DNA from 2 places in the Caproiciproducens sp. NJN-50 genome. Region 2 is predicted to be linked to the other one. Evidence: riboswitches for the same ligand, from Rfam matches in the RefSeq annotation. Region 2 holds a riboswitch; the other holds the start of a gene.
The links. A riboswitch is a leader RNA that binds a small molecule or an ion and turns the genes downstream of it on or off. The one in region 2 is predicted to bind FMN.
Positions count from the first base shown of each region.

Region 1: it holds a riboswitch for FMN, as region 2 does, so the genes downstream of both, EQM14_RS07585 (ECF transporter S component) here and ribD (bifunctional diaminohydroxyphosphoribosylaminopyrimidine deaminase/5-amino-6-(5-phosphoribosylamino)uracil reductase RibD) in region 2, are expected to answer to the same signal.

Region 1 covers NZ_CP035283.1:1,577,636-1,592,309, forward strand. The annotation lists gene EQM14_RS07570 (RNA degradosome polyphosphate kinase) at 1-692, opposite strand, end outside; gene EQM14_RS07575 (Ppx/GppA phosphatase family protein) at 710-2,266, opposite strand; gene EQM14_RS07580 (CapA family protein) at 2,476-3,714, shown strand; FMN riboswitch at 3,753-3,884, shown strand; FMN riboswitch at 3,999-4,137, shown strand; gene EQM14_RS07585 (ECF transporter S component) at 4,142-4,780, shown strand; SAM riboswitch class I at 4,870-4,970, shown strand; gene metK (methionine adenosyltransferase) at 5,057-6,241, shown strand; gene EQM14_RS07595 (hypothetical protein) at 6,290-6,625, shown strand; gene recD2 (SF1B family DNA helicase RecD2) at 6,693-8,909, shown strand; gene EQM14_RS07605 (ComF family protein) at 8,899-9,573, shown strand; gene EQM14_RS07610 (rod shape-determining protein) at 9,641-10,690, shown strand; gene EQM14_RS07615 (hypothetical protein) at 10,742-10,978, opposite strand; gene EQM14_RS07620 (DUF5685 family protein) at 11,185-12,087, shown strand; gene EQM14_RS07625 (J domain-containing protein) at 12,080-12,718, shown strand; gene EQM14_RS07630 (hypothetical protein) at 12,747-13,289, shown strand; gene EQM14_RS07635 (MurR/RpiR family transcriptional regulator) at 13,465-14,337, shown strand; gene EQM14_RS07640 (NAD(P)/FAD-dependent oxidoreductase) at 14,334-14,674, shown strand, end outside.
Region 2 covers NZ_CP035283.1:2,347,937-2,362,610, reverse strand. The annotation lists gene EQM14_RS11410 (bifunctional 3,4-dihydroxy-2-butanone-4-phosphate synthase/GTP cyclohydrolase II) at 1-179, opposite strand, end outside; gene EQM14_RS11405 (riboflavin synthase) at 191-829, opposite strand; gene ribD (bifunctional diaminohydroxyphosphoribosylaminopyrimidine deaminase/5-amino-6-(5-phosphoribosylamino)uracil reductase RibD) at 811-1,914, opposite strand; FMN riboswitch at 2,087-2,227, opposite strand; gene EQM14_RS11395 (sensor histidine kinase) at 2,666-3,898, opposite strand; gene EQM14_RS11390 (LytR/AlgR family response regulator transcription factor) at 3,895-4,614, opposite strand; gene EQM14_RS11385 (ABC transporter ATP-binding protein) at 4,830-5,579, shown strand; gene EQM14_RS11380 (ABC transporter permease) at 5,576-7,714, shown strand; gene EQM14_RS11375 (ABC transporter permease) at 7,975-8,928, opposite strand; gene EQM14_RS11370 (sugar ABC transporter ATP-binding protein) at 8,925-10,433, opposite strand; gene EQM14_RS11365 (sugar ABC transporter substrate-binding protein) at 10,730-11,734, opposite strand; gene EQM14_RS11360 (carbohydrate kinase family protein) at 11,765-12,769, opposite strand; gene EQM14_RS11355 (VOC family protein) at 12,780-13,172, opposite strand; gene EQM14_RS11350 (NAD(P)-dependent alcohol dehydrogenase) at 13,185-14,234, opposite strand; gene EQM14_RS11345 (ROK family transcriptional regulator) at 14,562-14,674, opposite strand, start outside.

The DNA.
Region 1 (14,674 bases), 770 kb from region 2:
GAACTTCTGGTGATGCGGAATGTACTGGCGGAACGGATTTCATTCAGTTCAAACAGCTCGCCGAGCTTATGGATGATGATATTTTCCAGAAGAATATAATCGCTTCCGTTTCCCGACGGGATGCTGATGAAGCGGGACAGGATTCCGGGAACCTGAACAACTGCAAAATAGGATTCCTCCTTTCCCTTCAGGCGAACGGCAATGTTCAGACTGCGGTTTGCAAGCAAGGGGAACGGGCGGCTTCGGTCCACTGCCAGCGGAGTCAGAACAGGGAACAGAATGCGGTCGAAATATTCGGAGACATATTTTTCCTGTTCTTCGCTCAGTTCCTCCGGCTTCAAAAACCGGATCCCTCTTTTTTTCAAAGCAGGCACAACGGAGCGGGTATAACAGGAATATTGCCGTTCGGCAAAACCGTGGATTTTCTGTGATAAGATGGGAAGCAGCTCGATGGGTGACAGACCGGAATGGTCGCGGCCGAAATAGTGAGAATCCACCTGTTCTTCCACTCCGGCGACCCGCACCATGAAAAACTCGTCCAGATTGGAAGCCGTAATTCCCAAAAACCTCATCCGCTCCATGATCGGATTTTCCTTCCGAAATGCCTCTTCCAGGACGCGGTAATTAAAATCTATCCAGCTCAGTTCCCGGTTGATGTAGGGAATCGCCGGTTTTTCGTCTTTCTCGTTCAATTGTATCACAACCTTTTTTACAGCAGGTTAGACTTTATCGTCAGTTCCGGGTTATAGCCGAACACTTCTTTAAAATAAGGAGCACACTGGTCAAATGCCCACTGTTCCAAATACAGATTAGCGTCGCTCTGGGAAGAAATGGTCAGCAGATCTTTTTCCAGCCGGACTTTAAGGTCGGTCAGCTTTTGTTTTTGCGATTTGTCGAGCGAGTTTGCCAGGCGGAAAATTGCGACGAGCTTGGAAACGATCAATCTGTTTTTTTCATTCAGCGAAGCAAACGCGGCGTTGCTGTGATTCGGAATATCGTACTCGTTATAACGCGCCACAAAAGCCGTCAGAAGCATTTCTTCATCCGTAAGGCCGTAGATGTCTGTGTCCTTGATCAAGTCGTACGAGCTTTGCAAATGCCGCTTGGCGGTGACGTAATGCCCGCAGTCGTGAAGAATGGCGGCCAGCTCCAGCAGCAGACGTTCCCTTCGCCCCAGGCCGTGGGCCCCTTTCATTTTATCAAAGATCTTGCAGGAAAATTCCCGGACGCATTCCGTGTGCGTGCGGCTGCAGTGGTAGGAATCCGCGATTTTCCCGGCACAGGAAATCGCGCTGACGCGCACATGGTCCAGATACTGAGCGGAGCTTTTGGGAATCAGCATCTGACGGATCAATGCGTCCCAGAGCTCCACTTCAGGGGACAGGATCGTTGTGGACGCAGTAAAGCGAAGGAGCCGGATGGCAATTGCCAGAGAAGAATACAGCAGCTCGGCTGTTTCTTCGGAAAGGTTGTATTTGCGGCCGATGCGGTCCTGCGGCATTTTCCTGATTTGTTCAAAGAGTTCCTTAATTCGAAAGGAATCCAGCTCGTACCTCCCGTCCTTCAGTTCAATACCGCAAATTTTCGCAATCAGGCGGACCCCGCTGCCGGTCAAAACAAGATTGCCCGCCTTTCCGCTTTCCAGAGGAACATGGATATGCCACAGGATGGAATCCAGATATTCCTCAACAACGGTGGAAAAATCATCCGTCGCATTTTGGATATTTCCGAGCATATCGTGGAGTTTCAGCGATCCCATCGGAATATTCTGCGAAAAAATCATTTGTTTTCCATCATAGACGGAGAAACCGATCGTTCCGGCCCCGATATGGCAGATCAGCGCGCTCTCGCCTTTCGTTTTTTCCATCCTGCTATTCATGTAATTTAAGATTTCCCAGTAAATCAGAGTTTTTTCCTGATCATCCTCCAGAACCTCGACCTGAATCCCGTTTTGTATCTTCAGCTGGTCGATGATGAATGAGCGGTTTTCCGCCTCCCGCAAAGCCGTGGTGGCGACGGTTCTGCAGTCTGTTACGCCATATCCGGTCAGAACGTCCTCGTAGCCGTGCAGAAGGGAAGAAAGTTCGCGAAGGCTTTCAAAACTGATTTTTCCGTCGGTAAAAACCTCGTGTCCCAGGCGAAGCGGGTATTCGAGGAGATCGATATTTTCGATCTTGCCCTTTTTCAGCTGTGAGATTCTCATTTTCAAGGCATTGGAATCAATGTCAATGACAGCCGCGAGCCTGGGATTCTTTTTCCTGTTCAAAGAATTCTCTCCCTTCCACTCCGTAAGATTTATATATTATTAGGATAACAAGTTTTTATTCTGATTTCCACCTTTTTACATAGATTTTACATAAACTAAATCAGGCCGTCTTTCCTTCCATCCGGTTTCAGGATGAGATGATTTTCCGTTTCGTGTGTGATATACTGGATTCATGCAAAAGGAATGCCGAAAAGAAAGGTTTACGAATTATGAAAAAAAGACACCATTCCGCCTTCCGGCGGACGGCAGTGATCTCTGCCGCGATCATTTTCTGCGGTGTGATCGCAGCCGCAGCGGCGTTTTACCACGGACAGATCCCCGGCTTGAATCAAAGCCAAACGTCCTCGTCCGCTTTGCCGTCTTCTTCACAGACAAAGACGCCTTCTTCCTCAAAATCTGTCCCGAAACCTGTTTCCATCACTATTCTTGGCGCGGGGGATGATTTGATACACAGCACTATTTACAATCGCGCAAAAAAGCTGGCGGGCGGGAAGGGCTACGATTTCGACCCGATGTATGAACGTGTGGCCGGAAGAATTCAAACCGCCGATATTGCGGTCGTCAACCAGGAAAGTATCCTGGCCTCAAAGGTGGCGCCGATCTCGGGATATCCCCTTTTCAATTCTCCGACCGAAGTGGGGGACGAGCTGGTTCACCTCGGCTTTGACGTAATCAATCAGGCAAACAACCACGTTTTGGATATGGGACAAAAAGGAATCAAGGCGGCGCTCGACTACTGGGACACTCAGCCGGTCACAGCCATCGGGGCGTATCGGAACGACGCCGACCTTCAAAATATTCGGATTGTGGAGTCAAAGGGAATTAAGACCGCGCAGATCGGGATCACGGAAATGACAAACGGTCTGTATTTGCCGAAAGATTCGGATTACCGCATCGTCTACGCAAGTGATACCGAACTGATTAAAAGCCTGATCCAAAAGGCAAAAAGCATGGCTGACGTCGTCGTGATTTCTGTTCACTGGGGAACCGAGGATACCTACACACTGACGGATCAGCAGAAGAAACTTGCGCAGGAAATGGTCGACTGGGGCGCGGATATCATTTTCGGAAATCATCCGCACGTGGTGCAGCAGCTCACTTTGTTGACAAGGGCGTCCGACGGCGCGAAATGTCCTGTGATTTTTGCTTTCGGGAATTTCATTTCCGGCCAGCTTTACGGAAGAAATATGGTAAGCGGTCTGTTGACCGTTACGATGACTAAAAATTTTGAAACTGGGAAAACCGTTTATTCCGGCATGAAATTTGAACCGATCGTAACCCATTATGAAACCAGCTTTGCAAACCTTTCCATTTACCCGTTGAGCGAATATTCGGAAACGCTTGCAAGCAAGCATGGTGTTCGGAAGAGGACGCCCGAATTCAGCATGCGGTTTATCCAGGACATCATTGACCAAAACATTCCCAAAGAGTATCAGGCAGAGTCTTGACAGAACTTCCGAACTGTGTTATACTTCTGACAATTGAATAAGTTCTTCGGGGCGGGGTGCAATTCCCCACCGGCGGTAAAGCGGTGAGAGCCGATAAGCCCGCGAGCGGAAACGCAGATTTTGGTTTGATTCCAAAGCCGACGGTAAAGTCCGGATGAAAGAAGAAAAACAGACGATTTTTTGTGCTGTTATGCCGTCCCGCATTTTTGCGGGACTTTTTTTGTTCAATCCGTTGATTCCTGCCTCAAAGGATTATTGAAGCCTTTTTTGGCATAGATCAAAATAAACAGTTTCAGGAGAGGGTGCAATTCCCCACCGGCGGTAAAACGGCGAACAGCCGGCGAGCCCGCGAGCGGCATATCAGCCGCGGATTTTGGTTTGATTCCGAAGCCGACGGTAGAGTCCGGATGAAAGAAGAGGAGCAAAAATGACAAATAATTATGAAAAAGCCGGCAAACGCCAGAGACTAAAATTTGACGCCAGAAACATCGCACAGATTGGGGTTCTGTCCGGAATCGCATTTCTGCTGATGATGTTTGAATTTCCGCTGTGGTTTGCCCCCGCGTTTTACAGGCTGGATTTCAGCGAGCTGCCGGTTTTGATCGGAGGCTTCGCTCTGGGGCCGGTGGCCGGAATCATGATTGAACTGGTGAAGGTGATTTTGTATCTTGTAATCCACGGAAGCTCCACCGCGGGCGTGGGCGACCTTGCCAATTTCCTGATCGGATGCTCGCTGGTTGTCCCCAGCGCAATTCTTTACAAATATCATAAAAGCAGACGCAATGCGGTCATCGGTCTGGTCCTGGGCACTTTGGTGATGATTCTGGTCGGCAGCCTGGTGAATGCTTATGTGCTTCTTCCTGTCTATGCCGTGGCTTACCATATGCCGATGAGCGCACTGATCAGCATGGGCTCCGTCGTCAACCCGTCCATAAAGAACCTGCAGACCTTTATTCTCTTGGCTGTCGCACCGTTTAACCTGTTCAAAGGGGTAACGGTTTCCTGCCTGACGATGCTTCTTTATAAAAGAGTCAGCCCGATCCTGCACCATACCATGGGGAAATGAACGCTGCGGCGGATGGCCGGATCTTTAAGAATATCCCTTTACAAATTCTTTAGCCTGTGCTATACTGTAAAGCATAAAAATTGAATATTTCCTTATCAAGAGTGACGGAGGGAACAGGCCCTGTGATGTCCGGCAACCTGCTTGGAAAAAGCAAGGTGCCAAATCCTGCGGGAAAGCCGAAAGATGAGGTGGATCAGGACCGTCCGGTTTTCTTCCGGTCGGTCCTTTATTTTTTCGCCCGTTCAGGGCGTACTGAAAGAAGTCAGGAGGATATTTATGGCCAGACATTTTTTTACTTCAGAATCCGTAACGGAAGGGCATCCCGATAAAATGTGCGACCAGATCGCGGACGCCGTTTTGGACGCCATTATTGCACAGGACCCGGCCGCGCATGTAGCCTGTGAAGTGACGGCGACGACGGGTATTATTCATGTGATGGGGGAAATTTCAACGACTTGTTATGTCGACATCGCTTCCATCGCCCGCGATGTCGTAAAGGATATCGGATATAATGATCCGGACTGCGGTTTTGACGGAAATACCTGCGGTGTCCTGACTTCCATCGATGTCCAGTCGCCGGACATCGCGATGGGCGTCAACCGTTCCTTTGAAGCTCAGAATGGAGCGACGGATGAAGATGATCTGATCGGAGCCGGGGACCAGGGAATCATGTTCGGGTATGCCTGCGACGAGACGCCGGAATTGATGCCCCTGCCGATCTCGCTGGCGCATAAACTGGCCAGGCGGCTGAGCGAAGTCAGAAAAACCGATCTGGTTCCTTACCTGAGGCCCGATGGAAAAACGCAAGTGACCGTGGAATACGAGGGGGACCGCCCTGTCCGGGTCGACACCGTGGTGGTATCGGCCCAGCACAGCCCTGAAGCAAAGCTGGAACAGATTCGGAGCGATATTCTGAAATACGTCATCCAGTCCGCCATTCCGCAGCATTGGCTGGATGAAAAAACAAAATATTATGTGAATCCGACCGGCCGGTTTGTAGTAGGCGGCCCGGTCGGCGACAGCGGACTGACCGGCAGAAAAATCATCGTAGACACTTACGGCGGATATGCGCGGCACGGCGGCGGCGCTTTTTCCGGAAAGGACCCCACAAAGGTCGACCGGTCCGCCTCCTATGCGGCGCGTTACGTTGCGAAAAATATCGTGGCGGCCGGGATCGCGGGAAAGTGTGAAGTGCAGCTTGCCTATGCGATCGGCGTTGCGCGGCCGGTTTCCATTCGGGTGGACACGTTCGGGACCTCAAGATTTACCGGAGAAGAACTTTCCGGCGCGGTCGAGAAGACTTTCGATTTAAGGCCCGGCGCCATCATCCGCGAATTGGACCTCCGCCGCCCGATTTACCGCGCCGTTTCCAACTATGGACATATGGGCCGTGAAGACCTTGGCGTCTCCTGGGAAAAATGCGACCGCGTGGAAGCACTGAAAAAAGCGCTGAAAAAATAGTCAGTCAAAATTCCACTCCTGCACATAGAATGTGTTGGGGTGGTTTTTATGTTTGAAATTCTTTTCAAAACGCTTTTCGTCCTGTTTGCTATCTTGGGAATCGTGGAGGCATTCCGGATGTTTTTGTTTTGGCTGCTGAAAACGGAAAACCCCGGAAAACTTTATCTTGTTATTTCCATAAGCGGACATGACGAGAACGCCGAGCTGGTCCTCAGAAGCGCCTGCGAACGGATTCGGTGGATTCCGGACGGCAATACGGAACTGATTGTGATTGATCGCGGCATGGATGAAGAGACCAGGCAAATCTGTGAAATGGCATGTCTCGACTTTCCCGAAGTTCACATCTGCCGCGCAAATGAAGTGAGTAAAATCATTCAAGTGTAATTTGCAAATACATAGAGGATCGTTTATACTAATACTATATCATCATAGGGGACAAGAGGGAAGCTGCATGGAGGAAGCAAAGCTTCTGGAAATGACCGGCACCGTGGAGCAGGTCATTTTCCGGAATGAAAAAAACGGATATGCCGTGATCGAGGTCAATGATGGCGAGGAGCTGATAACGGCTGTGGGAAATCTGCCGTTTATCGACGCCGGCGAAGAGCTGCATCTCGTAGGAAACTGGGTTACGAACCAAAACTACGGGGAACAGTTCCGCGTCGAAGCCTTTGAACGCTCGAAACCGGCCAGCGAAGCGGCCATGCTGAAGTATCTCTCATCCGGAGCCGTGAAGGGGGTCGGCCCATCGACGGCGGAAAAGATTGTAAAACTCTTTGGAGGCAACGCGCTGAACGTGATGGAAAATGAACCGGAGCGCCTGTGTGCGGTGCGGGGCATCACAAAGCCCAAGGCGGAGAAAATCAGCGAAGAATTGAAGAGGCTCGGCGGGATAAGAGAGATGATGGTACAGCTTGGGGGTTACGGCATTTCCCCGGCGGAGGCCGTGCGCGTCTGGAAATTTTACGGTGCGCAGTCCATCGACTGTGTCAGGGAAAATCCCTACTGCCTCTGCGAGGACGGAGTGAGCATCCCTTTCGACCGGGCCGACCAAATTGCCGCTTCGCTGGAGAGGCCGCAAGACGATCTCTGCCGGGTCCGGGCGGGGATCCTGCACGTCATCCGGCATAATCTGGGAAACGGACATACCTGTCTGCCGGCGGACAAGCTGACTGCCGCCGCCGCACACCTTCTGGGGGTGGACAAAAGCCTGACCGGCGAGGTCCTGGAGGATCTGAAAGCGGATGCGTCCGTGATTTCCTATGTTTTTCGAGAGAGGGAATTTGTTTTTCTGCCGGACCTGTACCGGTCCGAGTTCTATTCGGCGGAACGGATCAAGATGCTGCTCCGGTTTCCTGCTCCGACGATTACGGGAGTCGACGGCAGAATAGAAGAAGTCGAGCGTGAATTTGGAATCCAGTATGCCGAAGGACAAAAACAGGCCGTGCGGGAAGCCCTGTCCAGAGGAATTCTGATCCTTACGGGCGGGCCGGGGACAGGGAAAACGACGACCCTGAACGCGATCATTCGTCTGCTGGAGCTCAGCGGCGAAAAGGTCCTGCTTGCGGCGCCGACCGGAAGGGCGGCGAAACGCATGTCGGAACTGACGGGAAGGGAGGCAAAAACCATTCATCGCCTGCTGCAGGTGGAATGGGATGAAAACGACCAGCCTGTCTTTGCCAGGAACGAAAAAAATCTTCTCGAGTGCGACGCCCTTGTCATCGACGAACTGTCCATGGTGGACACCGCCCTTTTCGAAGCTCTTTTGCGGGCGCTCCCGCTGGGGCGCAGGCTGATCCTGGTCGGCGACAGTGATCAGCTCCCGTCCGTCGGTCCGGGGAATGTGATCGGCGACCTGATTGGCTCCGGCCTTTTGCCGGTCGTCCAGCTTCGCCAGGTCTTTCGCCAGTCCATGCAAAGCCTGATTGTACGCAATGCCCATCGGATCGTGGCGGGCGAGATGCCGGACCTTGAAATAAGGAACGAGGACTTTTTCTTTTTGCGCTGCGGTGATCCGGCCCGGATCAGCGCGACCGTCGTCGATCTCTGCAAGCGGCGCCTGCCGGAAAGCTACGGCTTTTCCGCGCTGACGGATATTCAGGTCCTTACGCCCTCACGGAAAGGGGAACTTGGGACCCAGGAGCTGAACAAAAAGCTTCAGCAGGTCCTCAATCCTCCGGACAGCCGGAAATCGGAACTCCGCGTGAACGGTTCGATTTTCCGCGTGGGGGACAAGGTCATGCAGATCCGGAACGATTACAATCTGCCATGGACCCGCTCTGACGGCTCTGTCGGCGAGGGAGTCTTTAACGGCGACCTTGGCATCGTTCAGGAAATAGACCGCCGCGTGCCCGTTCTCACGGTCCGCATGGATGACCGCATTGTAGCCTATGAGTCGGAAGCGGCGGCGGAATTGGAGCTTGCCTATGCCATGACGGTACACAAAAGCCAGGGAAATGAATTTCCGGCGGTTGTGATTCCAATGTTCCGGGGCGCCCCGCAGCTGGCCTACCGAAACCTGCTTTACACCGCCGTGACCCGGGCGAAATCCCTGCTGATTCTGGTCGGAACGCCCGAAACCGTCCGCAACATGGTGGAAAACAACCGCAAGACCAGGCGATACACAGGTCTGCTTTATCTTTTAACCGGGGGCGGGGAGGATGAGTCTTAAAAGAATTCTTTTTTTCTGTCTGGAGCTGTTTTTCCCACCGCGCTGTGTCTTTTGCGACAAAATTATTTCGCCGGGTACAAAAATCTGCAAAACATGCGCCGCTGCGATCGCACCGGTCAATGCGCTTCGGTGCATGAATCTTCCCGGTTGCGGACAGAATATTCCTTGCATCGTCCTTTATCCCTACGAATCTCAGGTTCGCGATTCGATCATCCGGTTTAAGTTTTACGGAGAGAAAAAGAATGCGGATTTCTATGCGGAACAGCTCTCCGAACTAGTCAGGAAGCGGATGAAGCCGTCCTCGTTCGATCTGGTGACGGCCGTCCCGATTTCACGGGAACGGAAGCAGGGACGGGGGTATAACCAGTCCGAACTGGTTGCGAGGAAAGTCGCGGATCAGCTTGGGCTATCCTATGAGGAGTGCCTTGAAAAAGTCCGGGACAACCCAGAGCAGCATCTGTTGCCGCGTTTGGAGAGATTGAAGAATGTGGCTGGAGTTTACCGCGCCGACGGGAACAGGATCGCCGGCAAAAGGATTCTGCTGATCGACGATATTGTGACGACGGGTTCCACTCTCTGCGAGTGTGCCGAAGTCCTTCTGAAAACAGGCGCCCGGACCGTTTCATGTGCCGCGGTAGCCCAGGTCGGCAGGATGTCCGGTTGAAATTGAGCGTGATTTATTTTATAATAAGCAAGTGATTGGAGCGCGCATCTGCTTTTCGGATGTGTTTTTGATAAGAAATGGATGTGATTTTGTGCTGGGAACCGACCTTGCGATAGATCTCGGAACTTCGACAACAAAAATATATCTCGACGGAAAAGGAATCGTCCTGAACGAACCTTCCGTTGCGGCGGTGAATGTCGAAACCGGGGAGGTTGTCGCAACCGGAAAAGAAGCCTATACGATGATTGGGAAGACTTCCGATAAAATTAAAGTGTGTCTGCCGCTGGAGGGCGGGGTCATTTCAGATTTTGATATGGCCCAGTATCTGATCGGGACCTATTTGAAAAAAGTAAGCCAAAGCCATGTTGTTATGCCGCGCGTTGTGGTCAGCGTTCCCTGTAAAATCACAGAGGTGGAAAAGCGCGCTGTCGTGGACGCGATCAGTTCCGCCGGAGTAAGAAAAATCTGTCTGATTGAAGAGCCTGTGGCTGCCGCATTAGGGGCGGGAGTCGATATTTCGCAGCCTCATGGAACTCTTGTCGTTGATATCGGCGGGGGAACCACGGACATGGCGGTGTTGTCGCTCAGCGGAATCGCGATTTCCCGTTCGGTCAAAGTAGCCGGAAATACATTCAATGAAGCAATTGTCAAATACATCAGAAGAAAATACAATTTGATTATCGGCCGCCGCATGGCGGAAAACGCCAAGCTGGCGATCGGGTGCGTCTATCCGCGGAAGGATGTGTCTTCCTTCCGAGTAAAGGGACGCAATGCGATGACCGGTCTGCCTCAATGGGCCGATATCACCAGCGACGAGATTCTGGAGGCGCTGATTGAAAATGTGATGCAGATGATCCGCGTGATTCAGGAAATGCTGGAAAAGACTCCGCCGGAACTGATCGGCGACGTTTATTCCGACGGCATGATCCTGACGGGAGGCTCGGCCCAACTGTTCGGCTTTGACAGCCTGATTTCCAAAAAAGCAAAAATGCCGGTACATGTGGCAGACGACCCACAGAACTGTGTCGCCGTAGGTGCGGGGAAAGCCATCCGTTTTATCGACGATATGGAAAACAAGGCTTATGGTGTCCTGAACCCGCTGAGCGCCGCATATTGACAGACAAAGATGCCGCTGTAAAAATTTACAGCGGCATCCAAACGGATACGACTATTTGCTCATCATATAATTAATAAACATCAGTTCATCCTCCGGATCGTCAACGTTCAATTCCGCGGAAATTGTCGAATTTTTTGTTTTTTCCAGCAGAGAACGAATGCCGTACAACTGGCACAGCTTGCTTTTCAGATTCAGCTTGTTGCCGTCGTCTGTCACCAGATAAACATTCCCCTTTGATTTATCCAAAAGTTCAATTAATTTGATTACGTCGATATCGTATAATTTCAAATCTTTACCTCCTGTCCAAAATAATCTGTCATTTCATTATACGATACCGTTCCTGAAAAAACAATGTTTTTTCTGATTTATAATGAAGGCACGGTGAGAATAGCGGAATTGCGATCCGGTTAGAAAATTTACACAATGTTAATTAAATATTTGCTTGATTTAGAGTAAAATAAAATTGATTTAATGCGATTTCGGCAGGATTAAGGATGATTTTTTTGTTTGGTTATGTGAGACCGCGGAAATCGGAACTTCTTGTGCGGGAACTTGAGGAATATAACGGAATTTACTGTACGCTGTGCAGGAACCTCGGCAAAAAGTACGGTCTTACGGCAAGGCTTGCTTTGAATTACGACTGCACTTTTTACGCCCTTGTCCTGATTTCTGCTAAATCCAAGCCGTTTCCCAGGTTTCAAAAGGGCAGATGCGTGACAAATCCTTTCAAGCAATGCGCGTTCTGTTCCGAGGAAGATCAGGAATTTCATCAGGCGTCCGCTTTGACCGTGATTTTGGTGTATCATAAATTGATGGACGATATCCGGGATTCCAAAGCGATGAAAAAATATTTGCGCGTCCTTGCCCTGCCGGTCGTCAGACATGCCTACCGCCGGGCGGCCGCCGACTATCCGCACCTGGGGGAAATTGTCGCCGAAGCGATGAAAGAGCAAAGCGAAATCGAAAAGAATCAATCGCCTGGCCTTGACAGCTGCGCCGAGCCTACAGCTCATATGATGGAGCGGATTATGGAATTGTCGTCGGGGGAAGCCCCCATGTCCCCAAGGTCGAGGATCCTGAATCGTTTCGGATATTTTCTCGGGCGCTGGATCTATTTCATCGATGCGGCGGACGATCTGGAAGATGACATCAGGACCGGTTCGTTTAACCCGCTGGCCTCCCGCTTTCACCTGAACGGGGAAAGCGGGAAGGAAGAGCTCCGGGATGCGAAAATCTATGCCAATGATGTTTTGAACCAGACATTGTCACAGCTGGGGGGAGCTCTTAATCTGATGGAAATGAATTCAATGGGGCCGATTGTACGGAACGTCGTGATTCTTGGACTTCCCCAGATACAGAAGGAACTATTGTTTAAAAAGGAGAAAACAAATGTCTGATCCTTACAGAGTCCTTGGCGTATCGCCGAATGCGACGGATGATGAAATCAAAGCCGCTTACCGGGAGCTTGCGAAGAAATATCATCCGGACAATTATGCGGACAGCCCGCTTGCCGACCTTGCTGGGGAAAAGATGAAAGAGATCAACGAGGCGTACGACCAGGTAATTAAGGAGCGGAAACAGAGAAAGAGCGCAAATCAGGGCGGATATTCCGGCTATGCGGGGTACTCTGGATATTCCGGGTACTCCAGCCGGGGAACGGAGTTTTACGACGTGCGCAATCTGATCAATTCGGGCAGAATCGCAGATGCCGAGCAGATATTGGACGGGGTGCCTCAGGAAGGGCGCAATGCGGAATGGTATTTTTTAAAAGGCACCGTGCTTTACAGGCGCGGGTGGCTGGACGAAGCTTACAACGACTTTGCCAACGCGTGCCAAATGGACCCGTCCAATGCGGAGTATCGGGCCGCGTTCAATCAGGTGACAAATCAGCGCAACGGAATGTTTGGGGGATATAATCCCAATGTTCCTCAGTATGGCGGCGTCGGCGGCTGTGATTTGTGCACGTCCCTTTGTCTGGCAAATCTGTGCTGCAACTGTTTCGGGGGAAATGTCTATCCGTGCTGTTAATCGAGTTTTTCGCTGGGGGTAGATTGAGTTGAACCACAGCCTTCGTCTGGCTTTTTGTTCCATGGCGGCCGCCCTTGGCACGGTCGTCATGATCCTGACCGGCTTTATCCCGGTGGGGACTTATGCTTTGCCGGCGTTTTCCGGGATCCTTCTGATTGCGGTTGTGGCTGAGGTCGGTATCAAATGGGCCGTTGGCGTGTACGTTGTGCAGTCTGTTCTTTCTTTTATGCTTGCGGCGGATCAGGAAGCTGTTTTATTTTTTGTTCTCCTTTTCGGCTATTACCCGATTCTGAAGGCGGTATTGGAAAGCCGGGTGCATCAAAGATGGCTTTGTATCGTTTCGAAACTGGTTGTTTTCAACGCCGCGGCAATCCTGGAGTTTTGGCTGTCGGTTAAATTGCTCGGCGTACCTGTTGCGAGTTTCAGCGTTTTTGGTTATAATGTTCCGGGGTTGTTTCTTCTGGCTGGAAACGCCGTTTTCCTGATTTATGATTACGCGGTTTCTCTTTTGGTGATTGCGTACTTTAACAGGCTGCATCCGGTTATGAAAAAATGGTTTCACCCGAAATAGGGCGAGACGGTTTCCTTGCAGTGACACGGAACTTTTTCTTGATTTTTACCGATTGAAGAATTAAAATAAGGTGAGTCCGGAATTGTAATCCGGCCACTATTTTGACGAGAGTCTGTCTAGTGGCGGCCGTTGGCCAGCCGCTCAGGAAAGGGCTCTCTCGGAGACGGAGTTGGGTATGGACAATTTACTTGCTGTGAGAATACAGAATAAAATCGACAGCTTTTCCAAGGGTCAAAAGCGGATCGCGGCCTATATTGAAGAGCATTATGATAAAGTTGCGTTTATGACGGCGTCTAAGCTCGGTGCGACCGTCGGGGTCAGCGAATCGACCGTTGTCCGTTTTGCCACACAGATCGGATATGCGGGATACCCGCAGCTTCAGCAGGCGATTCAGGAGATGATCCGAAACAAGCTGACCTCTTTTCAGCGGATGGAAGTGACTACGGAACGAATCGGCAGCTCGGACGTGCTTGACTTTATATTTAACCAGGATATCGACGTGATTCGCCGCACGATGGAGGAAACCAGTCACGAAAGCTTTTATGCTGCGGTCGACTCCATTGTCTCAGCCAGAAAGATTTACATTCTGGCTGCAAGAAGCGCCCACGCTTTGGGTACCTTTCTGTCCTATTATCTGAATCTGCTTTTTGAAAACGTTCTGTTGGTCCAGTCCACAAGCGAAGGCGAGATCTTCGAGCAGATGATCCGCGTGGATGAAAGGGACGCCGTGATTGGCATCAGTTTTCCGCGCTATTCCAGAAAGATTGCAAAAGCCATGAATTTTGCTCACGACAGGGGAGCAAAAGTCATTGCGATCACGGACAGCTCTCTTTCACCTGTCGCGCAGGCTTCAAACTGCGTTTTGTTGGCCAGAAGCGAGATCGCTTCCATTGTAGATTCACTCTGCGCGCCGCTCAGCCTGATCAACGCGCTGATTGTCGCGACTTCTTTAAAAAAGTCTGAGGAATCGAAAAAGATCTTTCAGAATCTGGAGGATATCTGGGACACTTACGGCGTTTACGAAAAGGTGGATGACAGCTCGAATTGAAAGCGGATGTTTTGGTGATCGGGGCGGGGGCCGCCGGGATGATGGCCGCCGGGACCGCCGCCCGAAGGGGCCTGCGGGTCTGTTTGCTGGAGAAAAATCAAAGGCCTGGAAGAAAACTCGGGATTACCGGCAAGGGAAGATGCAACCTGACAAATAACTGCAGCGTGCAGAACTTTATCGCCTCCGTGCCTACGAACGGTCGATTTTTGTTCGGGGCGGCTTCCCGGTTTTCCCCCGGCGATGTGATGACTTTTTTTGAAAAATTGGGTCTGCCTCTGAAAACGGAGCGGGGCAGCCGCGTTTTTCCGCAGTCGGATAAGGCTGCCGACGTGGTCGA
Region 2 (14,674 bases):
GGCATACAAATCAGCCCTTTGCCGTGCACCGCCATAAAATTGACGTTTTCCGTCGTGGCGAATTCAGAGGCGCAGATCAGATCCCCTTCGTTTTCCCGATTTTCATCATCCGTTACTAAGATGATTTTTCCCTGGCGCAAATCGTCAAGCGCCTTTTCTATCGTACTGAACGCAAACATGCCGATCCCTCCTAAAATCCATACCGGGCAAGGAATTCCTTTGAGATGCCGCTCTGTCCTCCCGGTGTGCGGAGCAGCTTTTCCACATACTTTCCGATGCAGTCGTTTTCCAGATTCACCGTGTCCCCGACGCGCTTTTCCCCAAGCGTGGTATTTTGGGCCGTGTGCGGAATCACGGATACGCTGAAATCATTCTCTGTTACGCCCGCGACGGTCAGGCTGATGCCGTCGATGGCAATGGACCCTTTGTCGATCACATACCGCAGAATGCCGGGGGAAGTCCGGATGGTGAACCAGATTGCGTTTTCATCTTTCCGCACCTTACTGATGCCCCCGGCTCCGTCGATGTGCCCCGTGACGATATGCCCGCCGAACCGTCCGTTCAGCGGCATGGCGCGTTCGAGGTTGACCGTGCCGCCGACGTTCCTATTCAAAAGGTTGGAGCGCGCGGCGGTTTCGTGCATCACGTCGGTGGAAAAGGAATCTTCCGACAGGGAAACGACCGTCAGGCACACGCCGCTGACCGCGACGCTGTCGCCCAGCCTCAAACCCTCCAGAACCGCCGACGCGCCGATGGTCAGGACGGCGGAGCGCCCGCCTCTTTTGATGGAACGGATGATTCCCGTTTCCTCTATGATTCCTGTGAACATGGGAGCACCTCGCTTTCCAGCAGAATATCTTCTCCCAGCTGCGTCACCTGCGGCGAGGCAAGCCGGAACGCCTTCTTCGGGTCTTCCACGCCGATTCCTCCTACCGGAGATTTCGCATCGGCGCCGCCGAACAGCTTCGGAGCGACGTATGCCTGTACCTTGTTGACGATGCCGCTTTGCAGTGCCGACCAGTTCAGCGCGCCGCCGCCCTCCAGCAAAACGCTGTCAATTTTCTTTTCCCCCAACGCGGCCATGAGCTCACGCAGATCCACATGCCCATCCTTCGACGGAAGCGTGAGGATTTCGCATCCGGCATCCCGGTAGGAATGCGCAAGGGCCTCATCCCGTGAGCAGGTGGCAAGAATAGTGGGAGCCTCTCCCGCCGTCCGCACAACCCGCGCGTTCAGCGGTGTCCGCAGCCGGGAATCGCAGATAATGCGAGCAGGATTCCTGCCGCCCGGCAGGCGGCAGGTCAAAAGCGGGTCATCCGCGAGGATCGTGCCGACACCCGCCATGATGCCGGTATACCGATGCCGGTCTTCCTGTACGCGCCTGCGGGCGGTTTCGCCCGTGATCCACTTTGATCGGCCGGACCGTGTGGTAATTTTCCCGTCCATCGTCATGGCGTACTTCATCACAACGTAAGGCGTTTTAGTCTGGATAAAGTGGAAGAACACCTCGTTCAGCCCGGTGCAGGCTTCACATAACACGCCTTCGGAGACTTCGATCCCGTGCCGGCGTAAAATCTGGATTCCTTTTCCGGCAACCAGCGGATTCGGATCGACCGAACCGACCACGACGCGGCGGATGCCGCTTTCCAGAATTGCCTCCGTACACGGCGGTGTTTTCCCGTAATGGCAGCACGGTTCCAAGGTCACATACAGCGTCGCGTTCCGCGGCGGTTCCGTGCAGGAGGCCAGCGCGTTCCGTTCCGCGTGCAATTCTCCGTACCGCTGATGATATCCCGTGCCGATCACACGGCCATCTTTTACAACAACTGCTCCGACCATCGGATTTGGGTTAACCCAGCCGCAGCCTTTTTGTGCGTATTCCAGCGCCAGTTTCATGTAAGTTTCGTCAGACAATCGCAACACCCCTAAAATAAAAAATTAACACCTGAAAACATTGGAAATGTCTTTCAGGTGTTAAAATTTAGGTGTATTGGAATGCCTACAAAACCATCCAGCGCGATAAATTCGGCTTTGATGGTATAGCAAAGTGTTGTCGAACACTACTTCGGCATCAAACACAATTTCAACACATCTTCTTCTATCCAGACTTTACTGTCGGTTTTGGAGTTTCACCAAATCCTGACTTGAACATAATGTCAAGTCCTGCGCTTACGCGCTCGCGGACTATACCGCCGATCGGGAATTTCACCCTGCCCTGAAGACATTTTAAATTATTCAGTTGTTTGAATTAATTATACGCCGGTTGATAAAAAAATCAATATTATTTAATTCAAATTCGATAAATACCTATAATGCATAGCTTAGTCGGGCTTATCCGGCCGGTGAGAACCAGATCAGTGATGCAGGAATCTCTGTCGCGAATAGATCAATTCCGCCGTTGCGATCACTCCTTATTTTGTTGACAGGTTACTTCTGTGGCACCTACGTGAAAAATCCGTCCCTGTCCGTGAATTTTGTGGGCGACCGAACTCTTCACGAACAACTATCTAAACATCCTGCACCTTGTGCCCGCAGCTTTTAAATCAAGAAATATGTAACGGAACGGGACTTGCAGATCATATTGAGAACTGAATTTAACACCAATTATAAGGATTTGCCTGATGGCAGACTGTAGTTACAACTTTTGTAAGGCCTTCCTTTCGAATTAGAACGGGAAATATACAAGAAGCGTAAACATGCCTTCCTCTTCTGTTATTTCCATAGACCCACCGTGCCGCATGGCGATCTCCCGGATGCTGGAAAGGCCGAAGCCATGGGAATGTCGGTCCTTCTTTGTCGTGATTGGAATGCCAGCTTCGAGAACTGGCTTTTCAGTGGAAGGATTTTGCACCTTTAAAACAAACAGCCCTTTGTCCGTTCTCGCTTTTATTGAGATATGCCTTTGCCTTTCTGGCAGCTTATCACAGGCCTCAATCGCGTTGTCAAGGCTGTTCGCAAATACCGCGCACAGGTCCGGGTCCTGAATTTGGATTCCCTGTGGCACGGACACTTCCACTTCTGAACGGATTTGATGCTGCTCCATGATGGCGGCTTTGGACGCCAAAACAATGTTGATAATCTGGTTTTCACAAAATTTTCGCGTGTGCTCCATCACCGGAGAATGGATCAGCCCGTTCAGGTAGTCCCTCAGTTCCGGTTCCGGCAGTGCCGACATGGTTTGAAGGTGGTTCGCCAAGTCATGCCTGAGCCGCCGAACTTGGAGCTGCTCCTGCTCCAGATTCCGATAGTACATACGGTTCATCTCATAAAAATTCTTTTCCTGCTCCAGCTTTTGCTGCCGGGCTAGCACCACGACGGCCCACAAGAGGCCGATGGAGGTCAGCGTGACCACCGGAAGCAGAAGGTAAACGCGCGGCTCTCCGCTTCCGCCCTCTTCATTTCCCAGAAGAACGGTGATAAATGTGGCGGCCAGAGGCGTCAGCGCCAGCACATCTATAAGCGCCCATAATTGAGTCGATAGGTTGTATTCCTGCTTTGGTGCAAAGCGTCTGAGCGCCAGATAAACTGTCAGCCAAAGAAAACATTTGAGAAGATCGATGCTGTACAATAGAAACATGCTGTCCACGAGTGCGTTGAGAGAAAACCCAATGCTGGACAGAATCAGTGCTATGGAGAGGCGTTGCAGCCAGCTCCCCTCGCAGCAAAGAAAAACGACGCATCCGAAGCCCAGGAACGCGCCGGGCAAGTTGACCGGATCTCCGACAAAGACAGCCATGCTGGTAAAGAACAGACAGCCAAGATATAGGATTGGCTCCGCCCATCGTTTCTTTCGGATAGGCAGAAACAGTATCGCGATCCGCATAATCAGAGACGCCGTGACGAACCTGCTGAAAAAGCCCGCCGTCATCATAACGGGGCTGTTAAACCAGTATCTCATATTCGGCTTTCCCCTTCGATCATGTCCTTTGCCAACGCCGCCATCGCGCTTTGACGGAATGCCCGGCTGACCGGCAACCGGGCATCGCCGATTCTGACGCCGCTTTTTTCAATTTCCGATACCGCTCCGGCACGGACCAGATATCTCTGGTGAATGCGGATGAAACCTGAGCCAAGCGTAGCCTGAGCGTCATCCAGCTTGCCATAATAGGCATACTCCCTCGCCTCGGTTAAAACCTTGACCAGACGCCTTTCGCTGCACAGGTAGAGAATGTCTTTTTTAGCAATGCGGTACAGGCCCTCCGCGTTTTGCACGGTGAACGTCTGCGGCCTGCGGCTTTCCATCAGCTTCTGCGCGCGATCAAGCACCAGTCGGAGCTTGTCTTCCTTCACGGGTTTTACCAGGTAGTCCATAGCGCCGACAGCATACCCGTCAAATACAAAGTCGGAGTATCCGGTGACGAATACGAGCATAAGATTTGTATCGTGCTCCCTGATCTGCTTTGCCGTTTCCATACCGGATATTCCGCCCAGCTCCACGTCCAGAAAAAGGGTATCCAGCTCGCCGGAGTGTTTCGTAAGCCATTGTATGACACCCTCGCCAGATGAAAAATCATAAAAGACTTTCCCTTCTTCTTCCCGAAGCAGATGTTCTATTGAAAAGCGGAGCGCATCCCGCGCACCGCTCTCGTCGTCACAAATTCCAATTCGAAGCATTCTGTCGCCTCCCATACCGATTTTAACATACAATCAGCATGAAAAAAACAAATGGTCAAACAGACAGCTGCAAAACTTTACACCACAGCGGCCAAACTTTACAAGTTCAGCAGACGAATGCGGGACTTTACAAAATACGAACCATTTATCACAGGTCCAAAACCGGAAACCACTTTTCTGAGGTAAGATTCAACCATGGAAAGGTGGTTTTTATTATGCTGCAAGTAAAAGGCCTGCGCAAATCCTACAAGGTCGGAAGGATGACCTATGAGGTTCTCAAAGGCGTCAGCCTGTCCGTGGCGCAGGGAGAATTTGTCGCCGTCATGGGGCCTTCCGGCTCCGGAAAAACGACGCTGCTCAACTGTATTTCCTGCTACATCCCCTTTGAAGGCGGGCAGATTTCGCTGGGCGGACAGGAACTGAAAAATATGGACGAGAATTCCCTTGCGAAAGTGCGAAATCAAAAGCTCGGTTTTGTCTTTCAGGATTTTATGCTGCTGGACGGATTGAGCGTTCTGGACAATATCCTGCTGCCCAAGATCATCGGCGGAGATACCAGCCGGGCGATGGAACGGCGCGGGGGCGAACTCTGCGAGCTCTTCGGCATCGGCGCGATAAAAAACAAATATCCCGCCGAGATCTCCGGCGGTGAAAAACAGCGGACCGCTGTGGCCCGGGCGCTTATGAACGAACCCCTGATGATTCTGGCGGATGAGCCTACAGGAAACCTGGATTCCAAGTCCAGCAGGGCGGTGATTTCCTCCTTTGAGGAAGCGCGGAACAAACTGTCCGCCACAATTTTCATGGTAACGCACGACAGCTTTGCCGCATCCTTCTGCGACCGGGTGATCATGCTGAAGGACGGCGCTGTTCACAGCATGTTGGAAAAACGGGGGATGGAACGCGGCGCTTTTCAGGACGCGCTGCTTGCCGCCATTAAGGAAATGAGTGGTGAAGTGGCATGAGAAACCTTCGGGAAGTCAGCGCTGCGCTCCGCCGCCGAAATCGCAGGCAGTATACGCTGCTGGTTTTATGTATTTTCGTTTCGGTGCTGCTCATTACGGCTTACGTTTGCATGATGCGTTCTCCCACCGTCCTCACGATTCTGCCGGAGGGCGGGGATTCCCGCAAGCAGGTCATGATGATTTTCGCCTTGGCCGTCGTTGGCTGCGGAGTTTTCACGGCTTACGCATCGTCCCTTTTCTTTCGGTATAAATCACGGGAAGCCGGAATTCTTATGGCTCTGGGAGCTTCCCGCAAACAGATCCGCGGCCTGCTTTTCCGGGAGCTTGCGGCTGTGGCGGTCGGCTCCTGCGTGGCGGGGGCGATTTCAGGCGCTCCGCTTGCGTGGTGTATCTGGCAGCTTTTTCGGCTTTTTCTTGTGGACACCCAGGAAATGGTGCTGTCCTTTGACCCGAAAGCGTACCTGTTCACCGCGGCGTTTGCCCTGTACACGATTCTGGCACTGTTTCTGATGGGAACAAAGCTGGTCCGCCGCACCGACATCATGGACGTGGTTAATGAACAGCGCAAATCCGAACCCATCCGCGATGTGAAACCTTGGTTCGGGCCGCTCGGCATCGGGTTCCTATTTGCCGGCGGACTTGGCGGGTACTTGGTGCCGCGTCTCTACGAGGCGCTGTTTTCGGCTTATCCTCCCGCATGGCTTAGTATTTTCTATCTTCCGTTGATCATCGGCCTCTATATGGTGCTGCTGCATACCGTCATTCGCGGGTGGCGGAGCGGCAAGAACAGGTACCGGCATATCATTTCCCGCAGCATGATGAAGTTTCAGGGCAGGCAGACAGTGAACAGCATGCTGGTCCTTACGGTTTTGATCGCCGGAGCGTATTTCGCCGCTTTTTATACCCCCACCATGTCTGCCGGATCGACGTACCGCGTTGATCAGCGGCCTGTCGACTATGCGTTTCGATACTGTGAAGATCAGAATATGCTGACGAAGGACGAAATTGAAGCGATGGCCTCTAAAGACAGTGTGACGATCACCGATTGGAAGGATGCCGAGACAGCGGTTCTGGCACACGACGGCAATCAGCAGATCACGGACGACAGCGGCAAATACCATTATGAATACCGAAAGCTACTTGGAGAGGGCAACTACATTTCAGAAAGTAATTTCAATAAAATGACGGGGCAGAGCGTTCAGATTCAACCGGGAAAATTGGCCGTTGTCTTGTCGAAGGAAGCCGCCAATGGTGATTCAAAGCCATCCGACACTCTTCTGCTGACCAACATGACTACCCGGAAAACGCTGAGTGTTTCGTTTCAGGAGTATTTGCGCGACGATATGCTGGCGTATTCCAACTTTATCACCTATTACGTTCTGGACGATGCTGACTATAAGACAATTACGGACGGATTGGTGCGTTCCTGGCGAGAAACAATCGTATTTTTCGATGTGAAGGACGTGATGCAAACTTATGATTTTGCAAAAGGGCTTTACAATTCCATTGTTGACCATTTCAGCCCCGAACAGGAGTATGAGGATGCTTACGACCGGGTTGAAAAGATCGCGGCGGAAGAGGCCGGAGAAACCTACTGGGGCGATGAGACTTCGCTGGTGAAGGTCAGCTATCGGGACCGGGGCTCGGCGCTTTTTAAAATGCACTGGAAATATGCCCCACAGTTCCGTGTGCTTGACCGAAACGACTTGATAGCAACTTACGCGGTTTTCCTGATGCTGTTTATTTTCATTTCCATTGTCTGCTTTGCCGCCGTTCTGGTCATCAGCCATACGCGCTGCCTGACCATCGCCTTGAACAATCGGCAGATATACGATGACCTGCGGCATCTGGGAGCGGCGCCAAACTATCTGTACTGCTCTATTCGGGGGCAGATATCAGCAGTGTTTGGTGTGCCGGGCCTCATCGGAACACTGCTTACCTGCATCTGCTACGTCATGATTTTGTATCTCAACGACAATCAGATCACACAAAGCGAGATCTCCAGTCTGGTGGTCTGCCTGTGTATTGTATTAGGCATCAGCGCCGGGATTTGGGGCTTCTACCGATTTACACTCCGTAAGGTATGCGGAATGCTGAATGTAAAAACGGCAGGGAAAGAATTGTCCCGGCAGTAAAAATCCGGGATATAGAATGAGCCACAGATGCATGGTGAATATTTTACGTAAAAGAATTAAATGATGACGGCGATCCCGCCCAACAAAAGCGTGAGTTTGGCGGGCTTTCACGGATGATGGCTCGGAAAGTACGGCGGGAGCTGTGACGGCTTCAGTAACAGGGCAGAGCAAAGGCCGGCGCCGTTTCGGCGCCGGCCTTTGCACGGGGAGATTGCGAGGGGGCCTGCTGTACGATACCGTCAGACGGCCGCCGCATGCCGTCAGTGGTTCGTGTAGCCAAGCTTTCTCTTTTGGATGCAGTCAAACCCAACGGCCAGCAGAAGGATGATCCCTACGACAACCATCTGAACATATTCGCTGACATTCAGCAGAACCATGCCGTTCTTCAAAATGCCCATAATCAGCACGCCGGCCACAACATTTGAAAGCTCTCCGGAACCGCCTGCCAAGCTAACGCCGCCCAGCGCGACAGCGGTGATGATCTGGAATTCATATCCTTTGCCGGCTGTTGGCTGGCCTGAATTCGTGCGCGAAAGCATGATAATTCCGGCGATGCCCGCAAAGAGCCCAGACAGCGAGAAAATCAGATATTTCACCCGTTTGGTCCGGATACCGGCCATCCGCGATGCCATCTCATTACCGCCAAGCGCGTAGAAATACCTGCCAAAATAGGTCTTGTTGAGAAGGAAGCCGCCAATGAGGAAAGCAACGATCATGATGATGGCCGGCACCGGGATGAAACCGAGATATCCCTGCCCGATCGTTGCAAAGCTCTTTGGAAAGCCGAAAATCGGCATGCCGTTTGAGATGATATAGGCAAGACCCTCAAAAATCGTCTGGGAAGCGAACGTGACAATCAGCGATGGAATGTTGAGGTTTGCCACCAGAAAACCGTTCAGAAAACCGATACCGGTGCTTGCAATCAGCGAAATCAGGATTGCAAGCCACATGTTCATGCCGGAATTGACCATGAGATACGCCGCGATAATGTTCACAAATGTAATGATCGAGCCGGCCGAAAGATCAATGCCGCCAATCAGAATCACATATGTCATGCCGACAGAGGCGACGCCGAGCACGGCAATCTGCCGGGTGATGTTAAGCAGGTTGGTCGAGGTCAAAAAGTCGCTGCTCAGGCACGAAAAAACGATGAACAAAGCGACAAAAGCAACATAGATGGCCCTTTCCTTGATAAGACTGACAACCTTATTCATGCCAATTTCTCCTTTTCAATATTGGAAGCATAGTTCATGATCGTCTCCTGGCTAAAGGAGTCTTTGGCCAGCTCGCCGGTGATCTTTCCTTCCGCAAGAACCAGAATCCGATCCGACATTCCTATAAGCTCTTCCATCTCAGAAGAAATAAGAAGAATTGTTTTCCCTTTTTCCACAAGATCGTTCATCAGTTTATAGATTTCGTACTTTGCGCCGATATCGATTCCCCTTGTCGGTTCGTCAAAAATAATCAGCTCGGAATTTGCCGCCAGCCATTTCGCCAGAACGACTTTCTGCTGGTTGCCGCCGCTCAGGTTTTTAGAAAGCTGATCGACGCTCGGGGTTTTGATGCCGAGTCCTTTCACATAGGTATCGGCAACGCTGTGCTCTGTTTTTCTATTAATGACGGAAAGCCGGGAGATCCTTTTATAAATCGGCATATTGATATTCTGATTGATCGACATGCCCAGAAGTACACCCTCCTGCTTCCGGTCTTCCGGAACGAGTGCAATGCCCATCTCAATGGCATCGCGCGGACTTTTGGGGCTGATTTCCCTGCCTTTGAAAATAATCTGCCCGGATGTTTTCGGAACAACGCCGAATATCATTTGCACAAGCTCCGTGCGGCCGGCTCCGATCAATCCGCCGAGGCCGAGGATTTCTCCTTCCTTTAGGGAAAAAGAGATATCCTTGTCGCCGTTTCCGCAAAGATTTTTGACTTCAAGGATCGTCTCGTCCCGCACACAGGCTTTTCTGGGCGGAAATTTTTCGCTCAGCGTTCTGCCGACCATCATTGAAATCAGCTCGTCCACGTTGGCCTCTTTCGTGTTCACAGTCTTTATGTAATGACCGTCCCGAAGAACCGTAATCCGGTCGGATAATCTGAATATCTCATCAAGCCGGTGCGATATATAGATAATGGAAACGCCGGACTTTTTCAGCGTATCAACAATTTTAAACAGGTTTTCCGCTTCAACTGCGGCAAGAGGCGCGGAGGGCTCATCCATAATCAGGATTTTGACATCCTGCTGGATGGCCTTCGCGATTTCGACCATCTGCTGATAACCGACGGTAAGGTTCCTGACAAGTTCGTTGGGGTCGATATGGATATGAAGCTGTTGAAATACCTTCTCCGATTTCCTTTCCATCGCCTTTTTATCGACGACGATGCCCTTCCGGATTGCGCGGCCGAGAAAAATATTCTCCGCCACAGAAAGATCCCCGACAAGGTTAAACTCTTGGTAGATAATTGCGATTCCGTTTTCGGCAGCAAGGCGCGGGTTCATGGAATGGAATGACTTGCCGTTGACTATGATTTCCCCTGAGTCCGGGATAACGGCTCCGCTGCAGGTTTTGATCAATGTCGATTTTCCAGCGCCGTTTTCTCCCACGAGGGCATGAATTTCACCCTTTTTCACATCGATGGAAACATCATCCAGGGCAACCACGCCGGGATACGTTTTTTTCACATGTTTGAGTTGCAGAATATATTCAGGATCTTCCATAGCAGTCATCCTTTCTGCGCTTGGGCAGTTTCAAAGATGCATTCGGGCAATTCAGAACCATCCAGCGCGAAAAAATTGGAGTTGAAGGATCTCCGGGTCTGCCTTTTTAACAAAGGAAATGCCTACGAAATACGAAAGAGAAATATCCAACGAATTCCGTGGGGCATTTCCATTTTCTCGTTTAAGCGCGAACCGGAAACCGGCGACTTGATAGCCATCGTGCTCAGGGACGCGGCTATCCATGTAAGTACAGCATCTGCTCTGTGTTTTTATGATTGATCTGGGAATCCGGGAGTTTACTTTTTATAATACTGACTTGCGTTTTCGGCGGTCACCGGGAAAATTTCCCTGTAGACATTCTGATTGTCAAATTTACCGCCGCTGCCGAGTTTTGTCAGCAATTGATAGCAGTTCTGGCCGATGACCGTCGGGGTTCCGGTTATGATAACGGACATTCTGTTCGCTTCGCCGCTCAGCATGGAGGCAAGCTCTTGGTCCGTCGCATCCGCAGCGAAGATCCCAACGTCGTCCGCGATCTTGTTGGCCGCTTTCAAAGCCTCGTTGGCGCCCACGGCTCCGCCGCCGCCGATGCAGCACACGACCTTCACGTTGGGATGAGCCTGCAGGATGGTCTCCATTGCGTCGAGGCCTTGGGTCGCATTGAGGGCGGGCTGCTGCGCAACGACCTTGGCGTTGGGGGATTTCTCTTTCAGCGCCTGCAGGATGCCCTTTTCCCTCTCGAGAAGGATTGCAGTCTGCGGATAATCGAGGACGGCGACTTCAACATTTCCGTCTTTGAATTTGCTGTTGATGAATGTGCTCGCCTGTTCGCCGATCATATAGCCGAGCTTCTGGTTGTCGATTACCCAGTTGATATCCGTGTTTTTCATCGTGTTGTCCCAGCACATGACTTTAATGCCTGCATCGCGCGCCTGTTTGCAGACGTCTTCAATGGCGTTCGGGTCGGAAGGGTTGACCATGATGACGTCACAGCCGCCGCTGATGAAGTTTTCGATCTGCTCGATCTGCTTCGACGAAGTATCATCGCAGGACATGTAGCTCAGGGTGTTTCCGTCGGCATCCGCCAGCTTTTTCATCGTCGTGCATGCGACCGACCAGACCTGGTTGCTCAGACTTTGCACCGTGACGCCGATCTTCAGTTTTTTGCTGCCCGAGGCGGATGACGCCGCTGCCGAAGAAGCGGGCGCCGCGCTGCTTGAGGTCGTCTGACTGCTTTCGCAGCCTGCTGCAGAGAATGCAAGAATGGCTGCCAAAAGAAAAAGCGACAAGAACCTTTTCATTTTTTTTCTCCTCCTAATAATATAAAAAATTTAATAAGACCTGCAGATTGATGAGGCACAGCCGCGGGGCAGGAACGGGACCGTTTCCATGCAGGACCTGATTTCTTCCAGAGAGGGCATGGCCGGAATCGCTCCGTTTTTCACTGTTGTGAGCGCGCCGGCCGCGTTCGCAAACAGAAGGATGTCCTTCAGTTCCGCTTCTTTCAGGCTGCGGATTTCCTCCAGTGTTTTGCCGCGCAGGCGAAACAGCGCTGCGCCCAGAAACGCGTCTCCTGCTCCGTTCGTATCGATTGTTTTTACGCCGTAAGCAGGCAGGGCCCCGCACAGGTCTCCGCTTCGGTAAAAAGCACCCCCGGCGCCCAGAGAAATGAAGACAAGCGATGCGCCGAAGCGGGCGAGTGCCGCCGAACCTTTTTCTAGATTGCTTTCTCCGGTCAGCAGGGCCATTTCCTCTTCGGAAACCTTTATGATATCCGCCAGTTCCAAACCGGCGGTCATCTGCTCTTTTGCCGTCCCGGCGTTTTCCCACAGCGGCGGGCGGTAATTCGGGTCGTAGCTGATGATGCGCCCGAGCTTTCTGGCGGCCCTGACGGCGGAAAGGGTCGCGCTCCTGGAAGGCTCGCCGGTCATGGATACGGAGCCGAAATGCAGGATGCGGCATCCGGAAATCAGACTGTCGTTAATCTCCGAGCTTCGCAGCATCAGGTCCGCGCCGGGCTTGCGGTAAAAGCTGAAGGAACGGTCGCCGTTCCGGTCGAGCTGCACGAAGGCCAGCGTCGTCGGGATTTCCGGGTCCGTGCAGAGCCCTGAGACGTCGATCCGCAGCTTTTCCAGCGTGCCGCGCAGAAAGTCCCCGAACCCGTCGTTCCCGACCTTGCCGATAAAGGCGTTGTGTCCGCCCAGTCTGCTGTTGGCCGCAAGCACGTTGGCCGGGGCGCCGCCCGGCTTCTGGGCAAAGAGCGGATCGCCCGCGTCGCTTACGCCGGCGGGGGTGAAATCGATCAGGAGCTCGCCCACTGCCGTTATGTCGAACATTCCCGTCACCTCACAGTATCTGGCTGAATTCGATTTTTTCCGCATTCGGGCCTTCTATGGTGAAAAACCTGACGCCGTGTTCCCAGAAGGGGAGAAACCGTACTTCTTTGTCGAGCAGGGAGTAACCCTCCGCCTTTGCGGCCTGAAACGTTCTGTCAATATCCGCGACGTTCAGGGCAATGTGGTCGATTGCCCCGGCCTGTTTTTTCGCGGTACGTGTTTCATAGGTTTCTATGGTCAGGTTTTTCAGGCGCAGAAAAGCAACCGGCTCGTTTGCCGTTTCGTTTTTCGTGCGCAGCACCGTCTCAAAGCCGAGTCCGGTGTAAAAGGCGACGGTCTTCCCGATGTCGTCCGTCGGGATGCCGATGTGCTGGATTTCCGCCGTCAGTTCCTGCAGGTTCAACTGCGTCCCCTCCTACTTAATAATCTTTACAACTGCTTTGACAATGTCTTCCTTGTTGCGTACGCTGGAATCCATCGCGTTCTGGATGTCGTCGAAATTGAAGATGTTGGTCACGACTCCCTTCAGATTGACCTTCCCCGCCGCGACCGCCTCGATTGCCATGGGGTAGATATGCCTGTAGCGGAAAACTGTTTTGATGGTCAGCTCTTTGTCGAGAGCCAGGCTCATCGGCAGATTGACCATTCCGGTTGCGTTGTAGCCCACGCAGACGATCGTGGCGCCTTTTTTCGTCATATGTACTGCCTGCTGCGTCGTCTTTTCCGCCCCCGCCGTTTCAATGACCAGATCGCAGCCGTTCCCGTCCGTCAGATCCAGCACGGCTTTGACCGCGTCTTGTTCCATTCCGTTTATCACTCCGTCGGCGCCGAGCTCAAGGGCTTTGTCCAGCCGCTTCTGCATGATGTCGACCACATAGACCTTAGAAACCCCTTCGGCTTTCAGAGCCATCATGGTGACCAGCCCGATACACCCCGCCCCGGTTACGACGGCCGTTTGTTCCGCGTGCGCGCCGCCCTGGTTCGCCGCGTGGAATCCGACCGCCATCGGCTCGATCAGCGCGCCTTCCATAGTACTTACGTTGTCCGGCAGCTTAAAGCAGAGGCCCGCCTCGTGCGCGACATATTCCTGAAAAACCCCGTCGACGGGCGGCGTCGCAAAGAAGATGACGTCCGGACAGAGATTGTACCGGCCCGTCTTGCAAAACTCGCAGTGGCCGCAGGTCTTGCCCGGCTCCAGCGCGACTCTGTCGCCGATCTTCAGGTGCCTGACGTTTTTGCCGGTTTCCACCACCGTGCCGCCGGGTTCATGGCCGAGCACGAACGGCGGTTTTACGATATAATCACCGATACGGCCGTTTTCGTAGTAGTGCAGGTCCGAGCCGCAGATGCCCACATACTCCAGCTTGACAAGGACTTCGTTGTCTGCCAGACGGGGGATATCCCTCTCGACAAACCCCATGTTACCGATTCCGTTCATCACTGCGACTTTCATTTTACCTTGCATGACATGTGCTCCCCTTTCAAGTGGATGAAAACAGCCAAGATAATTAAATGGTTTATTAAAATAGTTTAATAAAGATCAATTTGATAATAACATTGATTTCACCGGTTTGTCAAGACGTTTTATACAAAAATTTGTGATTTATATAAGATATTGTGTTGCAGAAATCGCCGCGAGCGGATTCGCTCTTCGGCCCCCGCCGGAAACGGCTGGGATAAACAGCGCTTCGCCGCGTTTCGGCGCACAAAAGGGGAGACGCCTGAATTCGTGTTTCAGATGTCTCCCGATGGAACGCTGTATTTTCAGTCACAGGAAGAAGTTTCCGCAGACCTAGCAGATCTGTTCGATAAACGCCGCAATATGCATCAGAGCCGCCCCGACCGCCGAGGCCTCCGTGCGGTAAGAGCAAACTTTGATGTAGCTTCCGTCCTCTTCGAACGTAT